DNA from 3 places in the Amycolatopsis sp. NBC_01286 genome. Region 1 is predicted to be linked to each of the others. Evidence: riboswitches for the same ligand, from Rfam matches in the RefSeq annotation. Region 1 holds a riboswitch; each other region holds the start of a gene.

Region 1 (6,096 bases):
CCCGCGCCCGACAGCTCGGCCGCGACCTCGACCGCCGCCTGCGCGTCTTCGCAGAGGAACGCGCACGTCGGGCCGGAGCCGGAGACCGTGCCCGCGAGCGCACCCGCGTTGACGCCGGCCCGCAGCGTGCGGCGCAGGCCCGGGCGCAGCGAGACCGCCGCCGCCTGAAGGTCGTTGCCCAGCAGCAGAGCCAGCTGACGCGGGTCGCCCGAGGCCAGCGCCTCGGCGACCGGCGTGTGCGAGCCGATCCGCGGCGGGTTGCCCTCCGCGCGCAGCCGGTCCAGCTCGCCGAACACCTTCGGCGTCGACAGGCCGCGCTGGTCGAAGGCCAGCACCCAGTGGAACGTGTGCCGCGACAGCACCGGGACCAGCTGCTCGCCGCGGCCGGTGCCCAGCGCCGTGCCGCCGTAGAGCGCGAACGGGACGTCGCTGCCCAGGCCGGCGGCGATCCCGGCCAGCTCGTCGCGCGTGATCTCGAGGTTCCAGAGGGAGGCGAGCCCGACGAGCGTCGCCGCCGCGTCGGCGCTGCCGCCCGCCATGCCGCCGGCGACCGGGATGCCCTTGCGCAGCACCACGCGGATCTTCGGCTCTTCGGTGCGGCCGACGTGCGCGGCCAGCGCTTCGACGGCGCGCCAGGCCAGGTTCGTGGCGTCGGTGGGCACCGAGCCCTCACCCTCGCCGTAGATCTCCAGGCCCGGGTCGTCGGTGACCGCGACGGTCACCTCGTCGGTCAGTGACAAGGCCTGGAACACGGTCACCAGCTCGTGGTAACCGTCCTCGCGCAGGTCGTCGACCGCCAGGTGCAAGTTGACCTTGGCCGGGACCCGGACGGTGACTGGGGGCGGGACTACAGCGAGCACCCGACCAGCCTACGTGCCCGCACCGGCCGGCTTCCCGTCAGGAGAAAGGACGTCGAGCGCGACGGCGAGCGCGACGCCCGGCGGCGTGCCCGGGCCGCCCTCGGCGCTGTTGAGCTGGACGGCCACGAGCGCGAGCCGGGCCCGCAGATCGGACTCGGGGTCGGCCGAACCGCCGCGGAGCCGCTCGTGCAGCCGCAGCATCCGATCCGCCAGGCCCGCGCCGGCCGCGATCGCCTTCAACGCCGACGTGTTGCGCTGGACCAGGCCCATCACCGGGCCGAACCGGGTCTCGACCAGCCCGGCGTACGCGGTGAGCAGCTCGGCCGGGCCCGTCTCGCGCGCCAGAAGGTCGTCGAGCGCGGTCCCCCAGTCCTCGAGGAGGCTCGAGACGATGTCCTCCTTCGTGCGGAAGTGGTAGTACAGCGCGGCTTTCGTGACGTCCAGCCGCTCGGCGATCTCCCGCAGCGAGCTGCCCTCGTAGCCCTGCTCGGCGAACAGTTCGAGCGCGACGCGCTGGATACGTTCGCGCGTGTCGGTGCGCCGCCCGGCCATGCCTCACTCCTCAACTTACTTGACGGCCGACTAGCAATGACCTACCTTCGGCATTGCTAGTCGGCCGTCAAGCAATGCATCCACAGCCTACCTCGGGGGTCCACCATGACCGCACTCGCGCCACCGCGCGCCGTGAGCCGCCGGCTCGCGCTCGCCGCGCTGGGTCTGGCCCAGCTCATGGTCGTGCTCGACACGACCGTCGTGAACATCGCGCTGCCCTCGGCGCAGCGCGCGCTCGGCATGTCCGACACCGGCCGCCAGTGGACGATCTCCGCGTACACGCTGGCGTTCGGCGGCCTGCTGCTGCTCGGCGGCCGGCTGGCCGACCGGCTCGGCCGCCGCACGACGCTGCTCGTCGGCGTCGCCGGGTTCGCCGTCGCCTCCGCGCTCGGCGGCGCGGCGCCGAGCGCCGGCTGGCTGATCGCCGCGCGCGCCGCCCAGGGTGTGTTCGCCGCGCTGCTCGCGCCGTCGACGATGTCCCTGCTGACGCTCACCTTCACCGACCCGCGCGAACGCGGGAAGGCGTTCGGGATCTTCAGCGCCATCATGATCTCCGGCTCCGCGCTCGGCCTCACGCTCGGCGGCGCGCTCACGCGGTTCCTCGACTGGCGCTGGTCGCTCTACATCAACGTGCCGCTCGCCGTGGTGGCCGGGCTGGGCGCCTGGTTCGCCGTGCCGGCCACGGCCGGGCACCGCGACACCAAGCTGGACTGGACCAGTACGCTGCTCAGCTGCGGCGGCGTCGTCGTGCTGGTGCACGCGCTGTCCGAAGCGGCGACGCTGGGCTGGAACTCGTTGTGGGTACTGGGTTTCCTCGCGCTCGCGGTGGTGCTGCTCGGCGCGTTCGTCAGCCGGCAGGCCCGCCACCCGCACCCGCTGCTGCCGCTCGCGGTGGTGCGCGACCGCGCCCGCGCCGTCGCGTACCTGACCGTCGGGACCGCGTCGTTCGGCGCGTTCGGGATGTTCCTGTTCCTGACGTATCAGCTGCAGGCGGTGATGGGCTACGGCGCGCTCGCCGCGGCGCTGGCGTTCCTGCCGACGCTGGGCGCGAACCTCTTCGCCTCGACGCAGCTGTCGGGGCGGTTGCTGGCCCGCTTCGGCCCGCGTCCGCTGCTCGCGGGCGGGCTCTTCGTGCTGGCGGGCGGGTTGCTGCTGGCCACCCGGTTGAAGCCGGACTCGTCGTACGCCGCGGTGATCCTGCCGATGCAGCTGCTGCTGGGCCTGGGCGCCGGGCTGTGCATGCCGGTGGTGCTGAACGTCGCGACCCGCGACGTCGGCGCGCGGGACGCCGGAGCCGCATCGGCGTTCGTGACGACGTCGCAGCAGGTCGGCGCGTCACTGGGGACGGCGACGCTGAACACGATCGCCACCGCGGCGGCGGCCGGGCTCACGACGTCGACGGCGATCGTCCACGGCTACACAACAGCCGCGGCCTGGGCGGCGGCCCTGGTCGCCACGGCCGCGCTCACCGCACTCCTGCTGCTCCCGCGCGGCACCCGCTGAAAGCCGTGAATGCCACATTGAGGGACATAGCGTCCCTCAATGTGGCATTCACGGACGTTCGGGGTCAGGCCGCGGCGACGACCTGGGGGCCGCGGGCGGTGTGCGTGACGTGACCGCCGCGCTCGGCGACCCACGCCAGCGCCGCGTCGGCCCGCTCGCCGCGGACGCCGAGGCGGAACCGGCCGACCGGGGTGTCGCCGATCCGGGTCAGGCCGCCGCCGATGGTGGCGAACTCGACGTCGAAGCGGCCCGCGGCCTCGGGCAGCAGCGCGCCGACCGAAGCGAAGCCGACCAGCACGACGTCGACCGAGCGGTCGTAGCGCGACGACTGCGAGCGGGTGGTCTCGATGGCGGGCAGCAGCGCCTGCGCGGTGCGGCTGGCCGGGTTCGAGATCAGGTCGAGCACGGAGCCACGCTCGACGACGGTGCCGTCTTCGAGCACCGCGACGTCGTCGCACACCCGGCGGACGACGCTCGCGTCCGGCGTCGTGATGACGATGGTGACACCCAGCTCGGCGCGGGCCCGGTCGAGCACGGTGAGCACCGCGCCGGCCTCCTCCGGGTCGATCCCGGCGGTCGGGTCGTCGGCGAGCAGCACGGCGGGGGCCGCGGCCAGGGCCTTCGCCACGGCGACGCGGCGGAGCTGCCCCTCGGTGAGCTCGCCGGGACGCTGCGCGGCGCGCGGGGTCAGGCCGACGAGGTCGAGCAGCGAGCCGACCTTGCTGCGGCGCTGCGGGCCGTCGACGCCCAGCTGCTCCAGCGGGGACGCGATGTTGCCGGCGATGGTGCGCTCGGCGATCAGCTCCGGCTTGGTGCCGACGACGCCGAGCTGGCGGCGGATCTCACGGAGCCGGCGGCCGTCGAGGGTGCCGGTGTTGAGGCCGTCGAGCCGGACGACACCGCGGTCCGGCCGCTCCTGCAGCGCGATGCACCGGGCGAGGACGGACTTGCCGGAACCGGCCGGGCCGACCACGCCGAACAGTGAGCCGGCCTGGACGTCGACGCTCACGTCCCGCAGCGCGACGACCGGATTTCCGTTGAGGGCAAAGGACTTGGACAGGTTTTCGACGGTGATCACGAAGGCTCCAGAAAACGGGGCGCGCAGAGAAGCGCGTCCGGCCGCAAGCGAGTGTCCGTCCTCTATGGACGGTGCATGAAGAAGAGGTGTGACGGGTCGAGCAAGCTCAGTTGGAGCGTCGACATGCGGTCACGGAGCGGCGACCCTCGTCGACAACGCGGCGTTTGGTCAGCAGCAGCGGGCGAGCAACCCTCTTCATCGGGACGGCCTCCATCGGTCCTGGCGGTAGCACCTGCCCTGCGGAGGGTGGTTGCTGCGACTTCGGCGAGCCAGGTCTCTCAGTCGCTCGGGATGGACGTACTGAGTAAAACCGATCCCGAGGAGCGAAAGCAAGCCTGTTGGGCCAGATCACACGACTGGAGGTGTCCGAATCGCGGGAACAGCACTCAGGAAGACTTATTTCGCCGCGACGCGCACGCTCCGGCGTCGGCGGGCACCGTCAGTTCCACTGAGGACGCGTCACCGGACGGCGGCGAGCCGGGCGAAGTCGTGCACGTCCAGCTGCTCACCGCGGGTCTTCGGGTCGATCCCGGCGGCCACCAGCAGCTCGCCGGCCCGCTCGGCCGACCCCGCCCAGCCGGCGAGCGCGGCGCGGAGGGTCTTCCTGCGTTGTGAGAACGCGGCGTCCACGAGACCGAACAGCCGATCCCGGTCCTCGGACGCCGGCGTCTCCCCGCGCTCGAACGCGACGAGCGCGGAATCGACGTTGGGTACCGGCCAGAACACCGAGCGTGGCACGGCGGCGACCTTGCGCGCCGGGCCGTACCAGGCGAGCTTGACGCTCGGGACGCCGTAGATCCGGCTGCCCGGGCCCGCGGCCATCCGGTCGGCGACCTCGGTCTGGACCATCACGAGGCCGGACTTGAGGGAAGGCACCTCGGCGAGCAGGTGCAGCACGACCGGCACGGCGACGTTGTAGGGCAGGTTGGCCACGAGCGCGGTGGGCGCGGCGGGCAGGTCGGCGTTCGAGACGCGCATGGCGTCGGCCTCGAGGACGTCCAGCCGGCCCGCGACGTCCGGCCCGCGTTCGGCGACGGTCTTCGGCAGCCGTTCGGCGAGCTTGCGATCGATCTCGACGGCCACGACCCGCGCCCCCGCGGCGAGCAGCCCGAGGGTCAGGGACCCGAGCCCGGGCCCGACCTCGAGGACGACGTCGTCCGGCCCGAGGTGCGCGAGGTCGACGATCCGCCGCACGGTGTTGGGATCGTGCACGAAGTTCTGCCCGAGCTTCTTGGTCGGCCGCACGTCCAGCTCGGCCGCCAACCCGCGGATCTCGGCAGGTCCCAACAGTTCAACCACCGGACGAGCCTACCCAGGACAACCCGGCCCCCTCTGCACGCCCGCCCGGAGTCCTGCCCCAGAGGGTCGACCCACGTACCCGGACGGTCGGCCCGCGTACGTGGACGGTCGGCTCGCGTACCCAGCGGGTCGGCCCGCGTACCCGGACGGTCGACTCGCGTACCCGGGCGGTCGGCTCGCGTGATCAGCAGGCCGACACGCGTGATTAAGCGGTCAACACACGTGATTGAGCGGTCAACACGCGTGATTGAGCGGTCAACACGCGTGATCGCAGGCGGAACCGACGTGATCAGACCCGACACTCGCGTGATCAGACCCGTGACTCACGTGATTGGCGGCGGAACTCGGGTCATGCCTCGCTGGGGACGCGAAACGGCCCCCGCCGTGTGGCGGGGGCCGTTTCGGGAAAGGAAGTCAGGCCTTCTTGCCGCAGACCGGCCAGGCGCTGTAGCTGCCGCCGCGTCCGGCGCGGACCTTCTCCGCCACCGCGATCTGCTCTTCACGCGAAGCCTGGTTCGGGAGCGCCGCGTACTGGGAGCCGCCGTAGGCGTTCCAGGTCTGCTTGTCGAACTGGAGGCCGCCGTAGTAACCGTTGCCGGTGTTGATGGCCCAGTTGCCGCCCGACTCGCACTGCGCGATGCGGTCCCACGCGGAACCGTCGCCGATGTCGGGGGTCGCGGCCTTCTTGGTGCCGACGTGGATGATCTTCGGCTTGGCCGGAGTGATCACCTGCTCCGACATCGACTGCCGCGAGACCTCTTTGCCGTTCTTCTGCGTGACCTTGTAGGTCACCATCTTCTCGCC
Region 2 (6,096 bases), 1.8 Mb from region 1:
CAGCACGTCGCCGGACTCGGCCAGCTCGGCGACGACCGTGCGGGACAGCCCGAGCATCTTGGCGAGGCCGGCGTCGACCCGCATCCCGTCGAGCCCGTCGGGCACCGGGAGCATCCGCGAGCTCACGCCTGGTCCTCCTGCTTGGTTTCCGCGGCCGGTTCGGCCTGCTTCTTGTCTTTGGCCTTGTCTTTGGTCGACGTGCCGTCGTAGTCCTTGCCCAGCAGGGACAGCAGCACGATCAGCGCACCGCCGACGCAGATCGCCGAGTCGGCGATGTTGAAGATCGCGAAGCCCTTGCCGTTCGGGGCGAACGCCGAGATGAAGTCGACGACGTGGCCCTGCAGCCCGCCGGGTGCGCGGAAGATCCGGTCGGTGAGGTTGCCCAGCGCGCCGGCCAGCACCAGGCCGAGGCCGATCGCCCAGCCGATCGAGCGCAGCCGCCGCGAGATCCAGATGATCGCGATGACGACGGCGAGCGCGACCAGCGCCAGCACCCACGTCATGCCGGTGGCCATCGAGAACGCGGCACCCGGGTTGCGGATCACCTGCAGGTAGATCAGGCCGCCGAGGATCCGGACCGGCTCCTTGCCCTCCAGGTTGGCGGTGACCAGGTTCTTCGTGATCAGGTCGATCGCCCAGAGCACCACCGCGACGGCGAACACCCAGCCCACCCGGCGCTTCGGCAGCGTCGCCGCCGTCGCCGCCGGGGTTTCCGGCGTCTCCTGGACGGGCTCGGGCACCGCCTCGGCGGCGGCGTCGGTGTCGGGTTCTCCAGCGCTGGACTCGGTGCTCACCGGTCCATTGTCCACGCCTGGTCAGGGTGCCCCGGCGGCAGTGTCGCGGGGACGCCGCGGGAGGACCGCGAACGCGGCGGCGAACAGCACGCCCGCCGCGCTCGGCGCCCCGGTCACCGGCGTCGAGAACACCAGGCTGACCAGCGCGAACACCAAGGCCACGGCCACCAGGAACCAGCTGCGCTCGTACGCCGCCGGCACCGGCGCGACGACCGCCATCACGAGCTGGGCGAACCCCGGCGCGGCCAGCGGGAACCAGACACGCCGTCCCTCCCCCATCGGGGCAGGGTAGCGGCGAACGCCCCGGCCACGAGCACGGTCGCGGAGATCAGCGCGCCCGGCAGGTCCGCGATCACCACCGCCACCGCACCGGCGGCCACGGCCACCGCGAGCACCAGCGGACTGCGTTCGTACCAGGCGACCAGCGCGAGCCCGAGCGTCGCCAGGAGGGGGCCGCGGGTGGCCGCGTCGAGACCGAACCGGCTGAACAGCAGCAGGTCCAGCACCGGGACGGCGAGCACGACGCCGACGATCGACATCACCACCGTCCTCGCGCGCAGCCCGCCCGCCACGGCGTACGAGATCACGACGGCGAGGAACGCCGCGATGAGCGCGTACTGCCACGCCGGACCGGCGCCGCCGGTGTAGGCCACGACGGTGTCATCGAGGCTGAGGAACCGGGCCTTGGTGCCGTAACCGTCGATCGTCAAGCCGAACAGGCCCACGTAGCCGGCGGTCGCCGGTGGCAACCGCGCCGTCAGTTCCGCGGTGACGGCCGACCGGTGGAACAGTTCGGCCGTCACCAGGACCAGTTCCGCGAAACCCAGCAACGCCAACGGAATCCACTGCCGCCCCATCCGCCCAGGTTAACGCTCAGCAGAACGGCGGCAGCTCCCGCGGGTCGCCGACCGGGGCCCAGCGGCCGCCCGCCTTCGTGTACCCCCAGCGCGCGCCGCGGGCGACGATCTGGCGCAGGGCCAGCAGCACGCGATCCACGTGCTCCTCGGTGCTGCCCAGGCCGAGGCTGACGCGCACCGCCTGCTGCCCTTCGCCGCCGGTGACGCCGATCAGACGCTTGGCCGCGATGTGGGCGCAGAAGGCGCCGTCGCGGACGCCGATGCCGTACTCCGCCGAGAGAACCGCCGCGAGCCAGCCGGGATCGAAGCCGGCGACGACGAAACTGACCGTGCCGACGCGGTCGACCGGCGCGTCGAACAGCCGCAGCTCGGAGCAGCCCGGGATGCCCTCGAGGCCCCTGCGCAGCCGGACGAGCAGGGCCTGCTCGTGCGCTTCGACGGCGGCCCAGTTCCGGCTCAGGGTTTCGCAGGCGACGCCGAGCGCGTACACGCCGACGGTGTTGGGTGAACCGGCTTCGTGCCGCTCCGGGCCGGTGTTCCAGACGACGGCGTCCTCGGTGACGAGCTTGGTCGCGCCGCCGCCGGCGAGGTAGGGCCGGGCGGCGCGCAGCCAGTCGGCGCGGCCGATCAGCGCGCCCGCGCCGAAGGGCGCGTACAGCTTGTGGCCGGAGAGGGCGACGTAGTCGACGTCCAGGTCCTGCATGGCGATCCTGCGGTGCGGCGCGAGCTGGGCGGCGTCGAGGGCGATGCGGGCGCCGTGCCGGCGGGCCACCGCGGCGATCTCCGCCACCGGAAGCAGCTCACCGGTCACATTGGACGCTCCGGTGAGGACCACCAAACGCGGCCCCTGCGGGGATTCCGCGAGGGCTTCGTCCACAGCGGACACCGCCGCGAGCCGGGTGCGCGGGGTCGGCAGGCGCCGGACGTTCGGCCCCTGCCACGGCAGCAGCGCGGCGTGGTGCTCGGTGTCGAACACGATCACCGCGGTGCGCGGCGGGAGGCTGCGGGCGAGCAGGTTGAAGGAGTCGGTGGTGTTGCGGGTGAACACGACCGTGTCGGTCCGGCGCGCGCCGACGAAGCTGCGCAGCGTGGCGCGGGTGCGCTCGTAGAGCTTGGTGGAGACCTGCGAGGCGAAGCCCGCGCCGCGGTGGACGCTGGCGTACCAGGGCAGGAACTCGTCGACGGCCACGCGGACGGCGTCGAGACAGGGCGCGCTGGCCGCGTGGTCGAGATTGGCGTAGCCGATGTCTCCGCCGGTGACGAGCGGAACTCGCAGCGAGGCACCAGCGACCGTGGGAATACCTTGGGACGCAAGGGTTTCCTGGGTCTGTGTGCTGGTGCGGTCGATGGCGAGAGTCATCGTTAGCCTCCTCGGCGTTCCGGGGGGCCCCGGCGAGGGGCCCGCGCTTGCCGGTCGCACGGCGCGACCGGCCCGGTCCTCACCCGGGGCACCCCACCGCGGTAGGAGGGTTGCCGGCCAGCAAGCCGGGGCTTGACGCTGGCACTCATGACCTGATTCAAAAGGTAACCGAGAATCGGCGTGACGACCAGCCCCCACAGCACATTCTGAGACACCGACCACAAGTCGAGCAGGAATGGAGAAGCGTCAGATCTTCGCGCGGAAACGGCCCGGGAGCTGCGTCACGGCATGGTCCGAGAGGTGCGTCGCGGTGCCGGCGTACTGGTCCGCGCCCGCCGTGAACAGCCAGCCGCCCAACGTCTTCCCGTCGATCGGCTCGCCGTGCGCCGCCGCGACGGTGGTCGAGACCTGGCTGTAGGCGAGACCGTCCCAGTCGGCCGCGTCCGGCAGTGTCCACAGTGTGAAGTGCACGTGGGCCCCGGTGCTGCTGCCACCACACGGCAGGGCGTTGCCGGTCGAGCCGAGCACGTCGCCGGCCTCGACCTGCTCACCGTCGGTGACCTTGATGCCTTCCATGTGGTAGTACCCGGTCCGCCAGCCGCCGGCGTGGTCGATGGTCACCCAGTCGCCGCCCGCGCAGTGCTGCAGGTGCACGGTCCCGGCCAGCGGCGCCCGCACGGTCTTGTCGGCCGGGCTGAGGTCGAGGGCGTTCTCGACGCCGGTGCTGCCATCGTCGGAGTGGATGCCGGCGGAGTACACCTGCTGGCCGGCCTTGAACGGCAGCGCCAGCACCGGAAAGGGCCCCACCTCAGCGGCCGCGCCGGGAGCGGCGGCGAGCCCCACACCCAGGACGATCGCCGCGACCAGCCCGGCCCCACGCACGTATCGCTTCGTCACCCGGCGTACTCCTTCGACTCTACGTTCACCCATTCGAGGTAATGAATGGAGCGCAGAGTAAGCCAAAAGAGGGAACGCAGGGAAGATCAGGTGAGGTTTTTGTGAGGATCACTCACCCTCACGGGAAAAGATCACCAGGTCGACGCGAAGAGCGGACAGGCACCGGACAACGGGCCGCCCCGAACGCAGCCCCCCACCACTCCCTGGGGGGCGTCCCCTGTCCAGTCTACCGCCGCTGACCTGCAAAAACGTGAGTGCCGGAAATCTGTGGACAACTGGAGTGGATGTGGACAACTCGCGGCCGGCCGGGCTCGCGACCGCCGAGCGCAGCAGACGGCACGGTGGCCAAGCGGGCAACCCGCGATCGACGCCGCCCACCTCAAGCAAACCGACGCGGGCGGCCCGGCGGCGAGGCCGAACCGAGCGGACACGGTTCCGCCCAACCCGCGAACGAGCCAGCGGCTCGACTCGCAGCGCCGGCGACCCCAGCGGACCGCACAGTGGCCAAGCAGGCAACTTGCGCTCGGCCCCGCTCACCTCAAAGCCGACGCAGGCGGCATGGCAACCAAGCGGGCCACCCGCCGATCGACCCCACTCGCCTCAAGCAAGCCCAGCGGACGGCACGGCGGCCGAGCAGGCAACCGGCCCCACTTATCTCAAGCAAGCCGACGCGGAAGACACACCGGCGAGACCGAGCATCCGATCAGCCACGACCCCCGCGACCCAGCGGCCCGACTCGATCACCAGCCGCCCCAGCGGACGACACCGCCGCGAGACCGAGCGGGCACCAGCCGGCAAACCGCGAACCGCGTCAGATGCCCGACTCGCCGCGCCAGCGGGCCAGGCGGCCGGCGCGGTCCACCGCGCGCAGCCGGCGCTCGGCGTCGTCGCGGGCCGTGGCTGTCGTGACCACCAGGAGCTGGTCGTGCTCCTGCAGGCGGCTCGTCTTCTGCGGTGTGAAGCCCGAGCCCGCGCGCACGACCAGGCTCACCGTCGCGCCCACCGGCAAGCGCAGCTCCGAGAGGTAGACGCCGTGCAGCTTCGAGCCCGGCTGGATGCGGACCTGCAGCAGCTCGGCGCCCAGCTCGTCCAGTGGTGCGGAGTCGACGTCGATCTCGTACGCCTCGGACTTCTTCGACAGCCCCAGCCAGCGCGCGAGCGGGCCGAGGGTCGCGCCCTGGAGCAGCGTCAGGACGATGACCAGCACGAACACCGCGTCGACCAGGCGCTGGGCGCCCGGCAGGCCCTCTGACAGGGGGATCATCGCCAGCACGATCGGCACCGCGCCGCGCAGGCCGGCCCACGACAGGAACGCCTGTTCCCGCCACGGCAGCCGGAACGGCAGCATCGAGAGCACCACCGAGATCGGCCGGGCCAGCAGCAGCACGACGGCGCCCGCGACCAGGCCCGGCACCAGCGTCTCGAGCAGCCGGCTCGGCGACGCGAACAGCCCGAGCAGCACGAACAGCCCGATCTGCGCCAGCCAGCCCAGGCCTTCGGCGAACGACAGCGTGTCGGAGCGGTGCGGCAGCCGCGAGTTGCCCAGGACCAGCGCCGCGACGTACGTGGCGAGCAGGCCCGACGCGTGCAGCAGCTGCCCGGACGAGTACGCCACGACGCACACCGCGACAGTGGCCAGCGGGTACAGGCCGGTCGCCGGGAGCGCGGCGCGCCGCAGCGCGATGCCGCCGAGCCAGCCGAACGCCAGCCCGATCGCCAGGCCCGCCGCCAGCTCGTAGACCGCCAGGAACGGCAGCGTCCAGTCCACAGTGGTGCCCTCGGCCAGCACCACGACGGCGATGTAGGCCGGCGCGTCGTTGATGCCGGACTCCAGCTCCAGCGCGCCCACCAGGCGCTTGCCGATCCCGGCCGTGCGCAGCACCGAGAAGACCGCCGCGGCGTCGGTCGACGAGAGCACCGCGCCCCACAGCAGCGCGAGCCGCCAGTCGAGGCCCAGCAGCCAGTGCAGGGCCGCGCCGGTCACCGCGATGCTGACCACGACGGCCACTGTGGACAGTACGATTCCGATGCCCAGCGAGGGTTTCACCGCCGACCACCGGGTCGTCAGCCCGCCTTCGGCGAGGATCATGACGAGCGCGGCGAGGCCGAGCGACTGGGTCAGGCCGGGGTTGTCGAAGCGGATGCCGAAACCGGCTTCCCCCAGCACGACGCCGATGCCGAGGTACAG
Region 3 (6,096 bases), 1.4 Mb from region 1:
CCGATGCGAGCCCACGTGATCCGTGGTGCCCTCGAAGTATGAGCACATCGCACCAGCCCGCACCACCTCCCCAGCCTGATCCGGACGGCCTCGCCCGGGTTCTCGACCGTGTCTTCGGTCACCCTTCGGGCCTGCTCGGCCGCCTCGGCGGCCGGCTCATGGCCCGGGGCAACTCCGCCACCGAACACCGCGTAGTCGACCTGGCGAAGCTCGAGCCGGACGAGACCGTCCTGGTCGTCGGCCCCGGCCCCGGCGTCGGTCTCCACGCCGCCGCACAGCTGGCCGGGCGCACGATCGGCGTCGACCCCTCCCCCGCGATGCTGGCCCTGTGCCACGAGCGCTGCGGCGACCAGGTCGAGCTCCGGGAGGGGTCGGCGGCGCACACCGGCGAGCCCGGCGAGTCCGTCGACGTCGTCCTCACCGTGAACAACGTCATGCTCTGGGACGACCGCGCGGCCGGCTTCGCCGAGCTGTTCCGCGTCCTGCGCCCGGGTGGCCGGCTGCTGCTGTCCGCGCACGAGAAGTGGCTGCCCGTGAGCAGGCACGTGCTGGCCGACGAAGCCGCCGAAGCGGGCTTCGCCGACCTGCAGACGTGGACCTGGGAACCGCCCGGCTTCACCGCGCTCGCCGCGCAGCTGCGGGCCGTCAAGCCCGCCTAGCGGGTGTCCGTGCGGATCGGGTGTCCTTCCGGCACCTCGACCAGCACGATGCGCGTGCCGTCCGGATCGGCGATCCAGGCCTCGTCCAGGCCCCAGGGCTCGCGCTGGGCGTCCCGCACCGGCGTCAGGCCCTTCGCCTTCAGCTCGGCCAGCTCGCCGGCCAGGTCGCGGACCTGCACCCAGAGCACCAGGTCGGGCGACGCGCCCGCCTCGCCCGAGCCGGACACCTCCAGGGAGCCGTGCCCCAGGAAGAACACGGTGCCACCGGGGAACTCACGCTCCACGGCCAGGCCGAGGGTGTCGCGGTAGAACGCGGTCGACGCCTCGGCGTCGCGCGGGCGGATCAGCAGCCTGCTCTTCAGGACTTCCATCCGACCATCCCTACCGGAGGTCCTCAGGCCGCCGCAATCGCGACGATGCCGGACAGCACGATCACGGACCCGGCGAGCCGCCGCACGGCGTCGCGCTCGCCCAGCACCAGCCACGCGGCGAGACCGCCCAGCACGATGCTCAGCTCCCGGGCGGGCGCCACCAGGCTGACCGGCGCCATCGTCAGGGCGAACAGCACGAGGATGTAGGCGACGGGCGACAGCAGCCCGACGATCAGCACCTCGCGCCGCTGCTCGCGCCAGAGCCGCGTCACCTCGGACCGGCCCGCCCGCGCGCTCGGCAGGAGCATGGCGCTCTGGATGAGCGTGCCGAGGCCGAGGTACACGATCGGCGGCATGCCGATGCCGGTCACCGAGTGCGCGTCCCAGAGCGTGTAGCCGGCGATGACGGCCCCGGTCAGGACGCCGTAGAAGATCCCGGCGCGCCGGGCCTTGGCGGCGGCCGGGTCGGCCGCGGCGGCGCCCCGGCGGCCGGTGCTGATCACGAGCACCCCGGTGATCACCAGGAACGCGCCGAGCAGGCCGAGCCAGCCGGGCCGTTCGCCGAGGACGAGGACGGCGGCCAGCACCGAAAGCAGCGGCCCGGTGCCCCGCGCGACGGGGTAGACGACGGAGAGGTCGCCGACGCGGTAGCCGCGCTGCAGGACGATGCCGTAGGCGACGTGCAGCACCGACGTGCCCGCCGCGGCCAGCAGCCAGCTCCACTGTGGACGTTGCGGCTCGACGGCCACCAGCACGACCGTCACCGGCAGCAGGGCGACGGCGGAAACCGTGTAGTAGAGCCAGACGAACTGGGTGCCGCCGGAGCGGACCCGCTTGGCGGCGAGGTTCCACGCGGCGTGCACGACGGCCGCGACGACGACGAAGGACAGTGCGGTGGTGTTCACAGGGACCCCTTACGGGTTTCGCGCGCGCGAAACCGGGTCCTCCAGGCTTTTGCCCCGTCAGATGAACGGCGGGACTTCCGGACCCGCCGACGGTGCCGCTCGGACCAGACCCACCGGATCCTGGTTGTCCTGCTGGCTGGGGCGGACCGGTGACGGAACCCTAGGCACTACCGCCGTCCACCGTACTCCCGGTGATCCACGCCCGGCCGGACGCGCTCGCGGCGGGCCGGGGCCGGGCTGTTAAAGTTGCTGCTCGTTGCCGTGCGGCATTCCGTCATGGAGGAAACCCGCTTCAGCGGGGCCACACCAGCGCGGCGGCGAATCTCACCGAGTGAAAGCAGGAGCGCCTCATGGCCAACATCAAGTCGCAGATCAAGCGCATCACCACGAACGAGAAGGCGCGTCAGCGCAACCAGGCGATCCGGTCCTCGGTGAAGACCGCGATCCGCAAGGTCCGCGAAGCCGCTGACTCCGGTGACAAGGCCAAGGCCGTCGAGCTGCAGCGCGACGCCGCCCAGAAGCTGGACAAGGCCGTCTCGAAGGGCGTCATCCACGCCAACCAGGCCGCCAACAAGAAGTCGGCGCTCGCGAAGCGCGTCAACTCGCTCTGAGCTAGCTGATCTCTGGAGAAGCCCCGGCCCCGGCCGGGGCTTTCTTCATGTTCAGCGGTCGCCCTTGGCCGCCGCCACCTGCAGGACCGCGCGTTCCAGCGCGTAACCCGGGTCCGCCGCGACGCCCTTGACCTCGGCGTTCAGCCGGGCGACCACCCGCATCGCCGTGGCGAGGCCGTCCTGGTTCCAGCCGCGGGACTGGCCCTGGGCCTTGCGGACCTTCCACGGCGGCATGCCCAGCTCCCCGGCCAGCTGGTTCGGGTTGCCGCGGCCCGCGCCGGAGACGCGGGCGATCGTGCGGACCGCGTCGGCCAGCGCGTCGGCGACCAGGACGTACGGGACGCCGAGCTGCATCGCCCAGCGCAGCGACTCCAGTGCGGCCGCGCGGTCGCCGCTCACGGCCTTCTCCGCCACCGCGAACCCGGTCACGTCGGCGCGGCCGCGGTGGTAGCGGTGGACCGCGTCCGCGTCGACCACCCCGCCGGCGTCCGCGACGAGCTGCATCGCGGCCGAGGAGAGTTCCCGCAGGTCGGAGCCCACGGCGTCGATGAGCGCCGCGACCCCGGCCGGGTCGATCTTGCCGCCCGCCCGGCGCACCTCGTGGCGCACGAACTGCTCCCGCTCGGCGGGCTTGGTCAGCTTCGGGCACTCCGTCACCTCGGCGCCGGCCTTCTTCAGCACCGCCGGGAGCGTCTTGCCCGCCTTGCTGCGCCCGCCGCCGGTGTGCACGACGACGAGCACGATCCCGGCCGCCGGGTCCTTCAGGTACGACGTCACGGCGTCGGCCAGCTCCTGCGAGATGTCCTGCGCCGACTCGAGGACGATCACCCGGCCTTCGCTGAACAGCGACGGGCTGACGAGTTCGGCCAGCTCGGGAGCTGTGAGATCGGACACCCGGGCCCGCGTCAGCTCGGCCGTCGCGTCGATCGCGCGGGACGCGGCCAGCGTCTCGCGGACGGCCCGCTCGATCAGCAGTTCTTCCTCACCCAGGACCAGGTGGAGCGGGGCCGGGGCGGTGGCTTGCGCGGTCACCCGGGAATCTTCTCACTTGCTGCTTCGTGCGCCCGCTCCGGTGATGTCGAGCGGCCACCATGGCACGGCGCGAGTGCCATGTCGTACGGTGTCCTGGAGGCGGCGCGCTTTCTCGCGCGCTCCGACAACTGAATACCGCTCATCCAGAGGGGCAGAGGGAACGGCCCGACGAAGCCCCGGCAACCGGCGTACAGCCTGTCATCCCGCGATCGCGGGATAGCTGACGACCACGGTGCCAATTCCGGCCCGCTTCGGCGGGGCAGATGAGGAAGGAACCTCGCGATGACCGCAACCCTCGGCACGACCTCCACCACCAAGACCCCGGATCTCGGACCGGCCGTCGAACTGGTGTCGAAGGAAGAGGGCCACCGGCAGCCGCTCGCCCCCGAGTTCGTCTCCGCCGAAGACTTCTCGCCGCTCGAGGTCGCCTACGACTTCGGCCGCGTCCGCCGCGAAGACATCGAGGCCGGCCCCAAGAACATCTGGCGCTACAAGAAGCTCCTCCCGGTTCCGTCCAACATCGAAGAGATCCCGAACACCGAGCCCGGCTCGACGCGGCTGATCCGCGCCGATCGCCTGGCCAAGGAGCTCGGTCTCAAGCGCCTGTGGGTCAAGGACGACACCGGCAACCCGACGCACTCGTTCAAGGACCGCGTGGTCGCCGTCGCGCTGGCCGCGGCCCGCGAGTTCGGCTTCGAGGTGCTCGCCTGTCCCTCGACCGGCAACCTGGCCAACGCCGTCGCCGCCGCGGCGGCGCGCGCGGGCTGGAAGTCGGTCGTGCTGATCCCCAAGTCCCTCGAGCGCGCCAAGATCCTCACCACCGCGGTGTACGACGGCGACCTGATCGCCGTCGACGGCAACTACGACGACGTCAACCGGCTCGCCACCGAACTGGCCGGTGAGCATCCGAGCTGGGCCTTCGTGAACGTCAACGTCCGCCCGTACTACTCCGAGGGCTCGAAGACACTCGCCTTCGAGGTCGCCGAGCAGCTCGGCTGGCGGATCCCGCCGCAGATCGTCGTGCCGATCGCCTCCGGTTCACAGCTCACCAAGGTGGACAAGGGTTTCCGCGAGCTGGGCCAGCTCGGCCTCGTGGACGCCAGCCCGTACAAGGTGTTCGGCGCCCAGGCCACCGGCTGCTCGCCGGTCTCGGCCGCGTTCCGCGCCGGGCAGGACGTCGTCCAGCCGGTGAAGCCGGACACCATCGCCCGCTCGCTGGCGATCGGCAACCCGGCCGACGGCCCGTACGTGCTCGACATCGTCAACCGCACCGGCGGCTCGATCGAGGACGTCACCGACGAAGAGGTCGTCGAAGGCATCCGGCTGCTGGCCCGCACCGAGGGCATCTTCACCGAGACGGCCGGCGGGGTCACCGTCGCCACGGCGAAGAAGCTCATCGAGACGGGCAAGCTGGACCCGGACGCCGAGACGGTGCTCCTCATCACCGGCGACGGCCTCAAGACCCTCGACGCCATCGAGAACCACGTCGGCCCCAAGGCGACCGTGCCGGCTTCGGCCGCGGCCGTGAACAAGGCCCTCGGCTACTGACGTCTCCCCGCCGGGGCGAGCCACGCCCGCCCCGGCGGGAACGCGTTGCCGGGCAACGGAAGTCAGCGGTGGGGCGGGCCGCGTGGCTCGCCCCGGCGGGCTATCGCCGGGCCTGACGGGTCCGGGACCACAGCGGTGTCGCCGTCGACGTCGGTCCGGGTCACCAAGGCACCCAGCGCCGTCAGAGTGTCCACTGTGGACTTGCTCGGGTGGCCGTAGGTGTTGCCCGCGCCGACGCTGATGAGCGCCGCGCGCGGCGCCACCGCGGCGAGGAAGGCCGGCAGCGAGTACCGCGAGCCGTGGTGGGGCACCTTGAGCACCTCCGCTTTCAGGTCTCCGACATCGGCCAGCAGGTCCGACTGGGCCGCCAGTTCGACGTCACCCGTCATCAGCACCCGCCCGGCGGCCGTTTCCGCGCGCAGGACGACCGAGCTGTTGTTGATCGTCGTGCCGTCCTGCTGGCCGGCCGACCGCGACGGCACGTACCGCGGCCCGAGCACGTCGAGCGCCAGCCCGGGCAGGTCGACCCGCTCGCCCGGGCTCAGTTCCACCAACGGCACGCCCCGGCGGGACGCCTCCGCGGCGACCTGCCGCCACGCCCACTCCGGCGTCCGCCCCGGCCCGACGGCGATCCCGCCGACCGACCGGCCGTCGAAGACCGACGCGAGCCCGCCGATGTGGTCGGCGTGCAGGTGGCTCAGCACCAGCAACGGGATCCGGTCGACCGACAGCCGGTGCAGGCACTCGTCAACCGGCCCCGGCTCGGGCCCGGTGTCCACCACCACGGCCCGCCCCGGCTCGGCCGTCGCCAGCACGACCGCGTCACCCTGGCCGACGTCGCACTCGACCATCGCCCAGTTCCGCGGCGGCCACGCGGGCGCGAGCACCCGCACCGGCACGAACACCAGCAACGCGCCGACGATCAGCACCGCCAGGAGCAGCCGGACCCGCCGGTACCGCACGGCGAACA

What was found. Region 1 has a riboswitch for S-adenosylmethionine ahead of OG570_RS17450 (methionine ABC transporter ATP-binding protein). Riboswitches for the same ligand answer to the same signal wherever they lie in the genome.
Region 2: it holds a riboswitch for S-adenosylmethionine, as region 1 does, so the genes downstream of both, OG570_RS25890 (aminotransferase class V-fold PLP-dependent enzyme) here and OG570_RS17450 (methionine ABC transporter ATP-binding protein) in region 1, are expected to answer to the same signal.
Region 3: it holds a riboswitch for S-adenosylmethionine, as region 1 does, so the genes downstream of both, thrC (threonine synthase) here and OG570_RS17450 (methionine ABC transporter ATP-binding protein) in region 1, are expected to answer to the same signal.

What each region holds. Positions count from the first base shown of each region.
Region 1 covers NZ_CP108428.1:3,590,668-3,596,763, reverse strand. The annotation lists gene OG570_RS17465 (4-(cytidine 5'-diphospho)-2-C-methyl-D-erythritol kinase) at 1-860, opposite strand, end outside; gene OG570_RS17460 (TetR/AcrR family transcriptional regulator) at 870-1,412, opposite strand; gene OG570_RS17455 (DHA2 family efflux MFS transporter permease subunit) at 1,518-2,915, shown strand; gene OG570_RS17450 (methionine ABC transporter ATP-binding protein) at 2,980-3,993, opposite strand; SAM riboswitch class I at 4,201-4,291, opposite strand; gene rsmA (16S rRNA (adenine(1518)-N(6)/adenine(1519)-N(6))-dimethyltransferase RsmA) at 4,453-5,292, opposite strand; gene OG570_RS17440 (transglycosylase family protein) at 5,707-6,096, opposite strand, start outside.
Region 2 covers NZ_CP108428.1:5,385,947-5,392,042, reverse strand. The annotation lists gene OG570_RS25910 (RluA family pseudouridine synthase) at 1-126, opposite strand, end outside; gene lspA (signal peptidase II) at 123-740, opposite strand; gene OG570_RS25900 (hypothetical protein) at 816-1,073, opposite strand; gene OG570_RS25895 (hypothetical protein) at 1,013-1,651, opposite strand; gene OG570_RS25890 (aminotransferase class V-fold PLP-dependent enzyme) at 1,668-3,011, opposite strand; SAM riboswitch class IV at 3,050-3,164, opposite strand; gene OG570_RS25885 (M23 family metallopeptidase) at 3,258-3,908, opposite strand; gene OG570_RS25880 (potassium/proton antiporter) at 4,720-6,096, opposite strand, start outside.
Region 3 covers NZ_CP108428.1:5,036,489-5,042,584, reverse strand. The annotation lists gene OG570_RS24085 (class I SAM-dependent methyltransferase) at 39-659, shown strand; gene OG570_RS24080 (VOC family protein) at 656-1,030, opposite strand; gene OG570_RS24075 (DMT family transporter) at 1,054-1,935, opposite strand; gene rpsT (30S ribosomal protein S20) at 2,286-2,546, shown strand; gene holA (DNA polymerase III subunit delta) at 2,598-3,578, opposite strand; SAM riboswitch class I at 3,715-3,848, shown strand; gene thrC (threonine synthase) at 3,861-5,126, shown strand; gene OG570_RS24055 (ComEC/Rec2 family competence protein) at 5,189-6,096, opposite strand, start outside.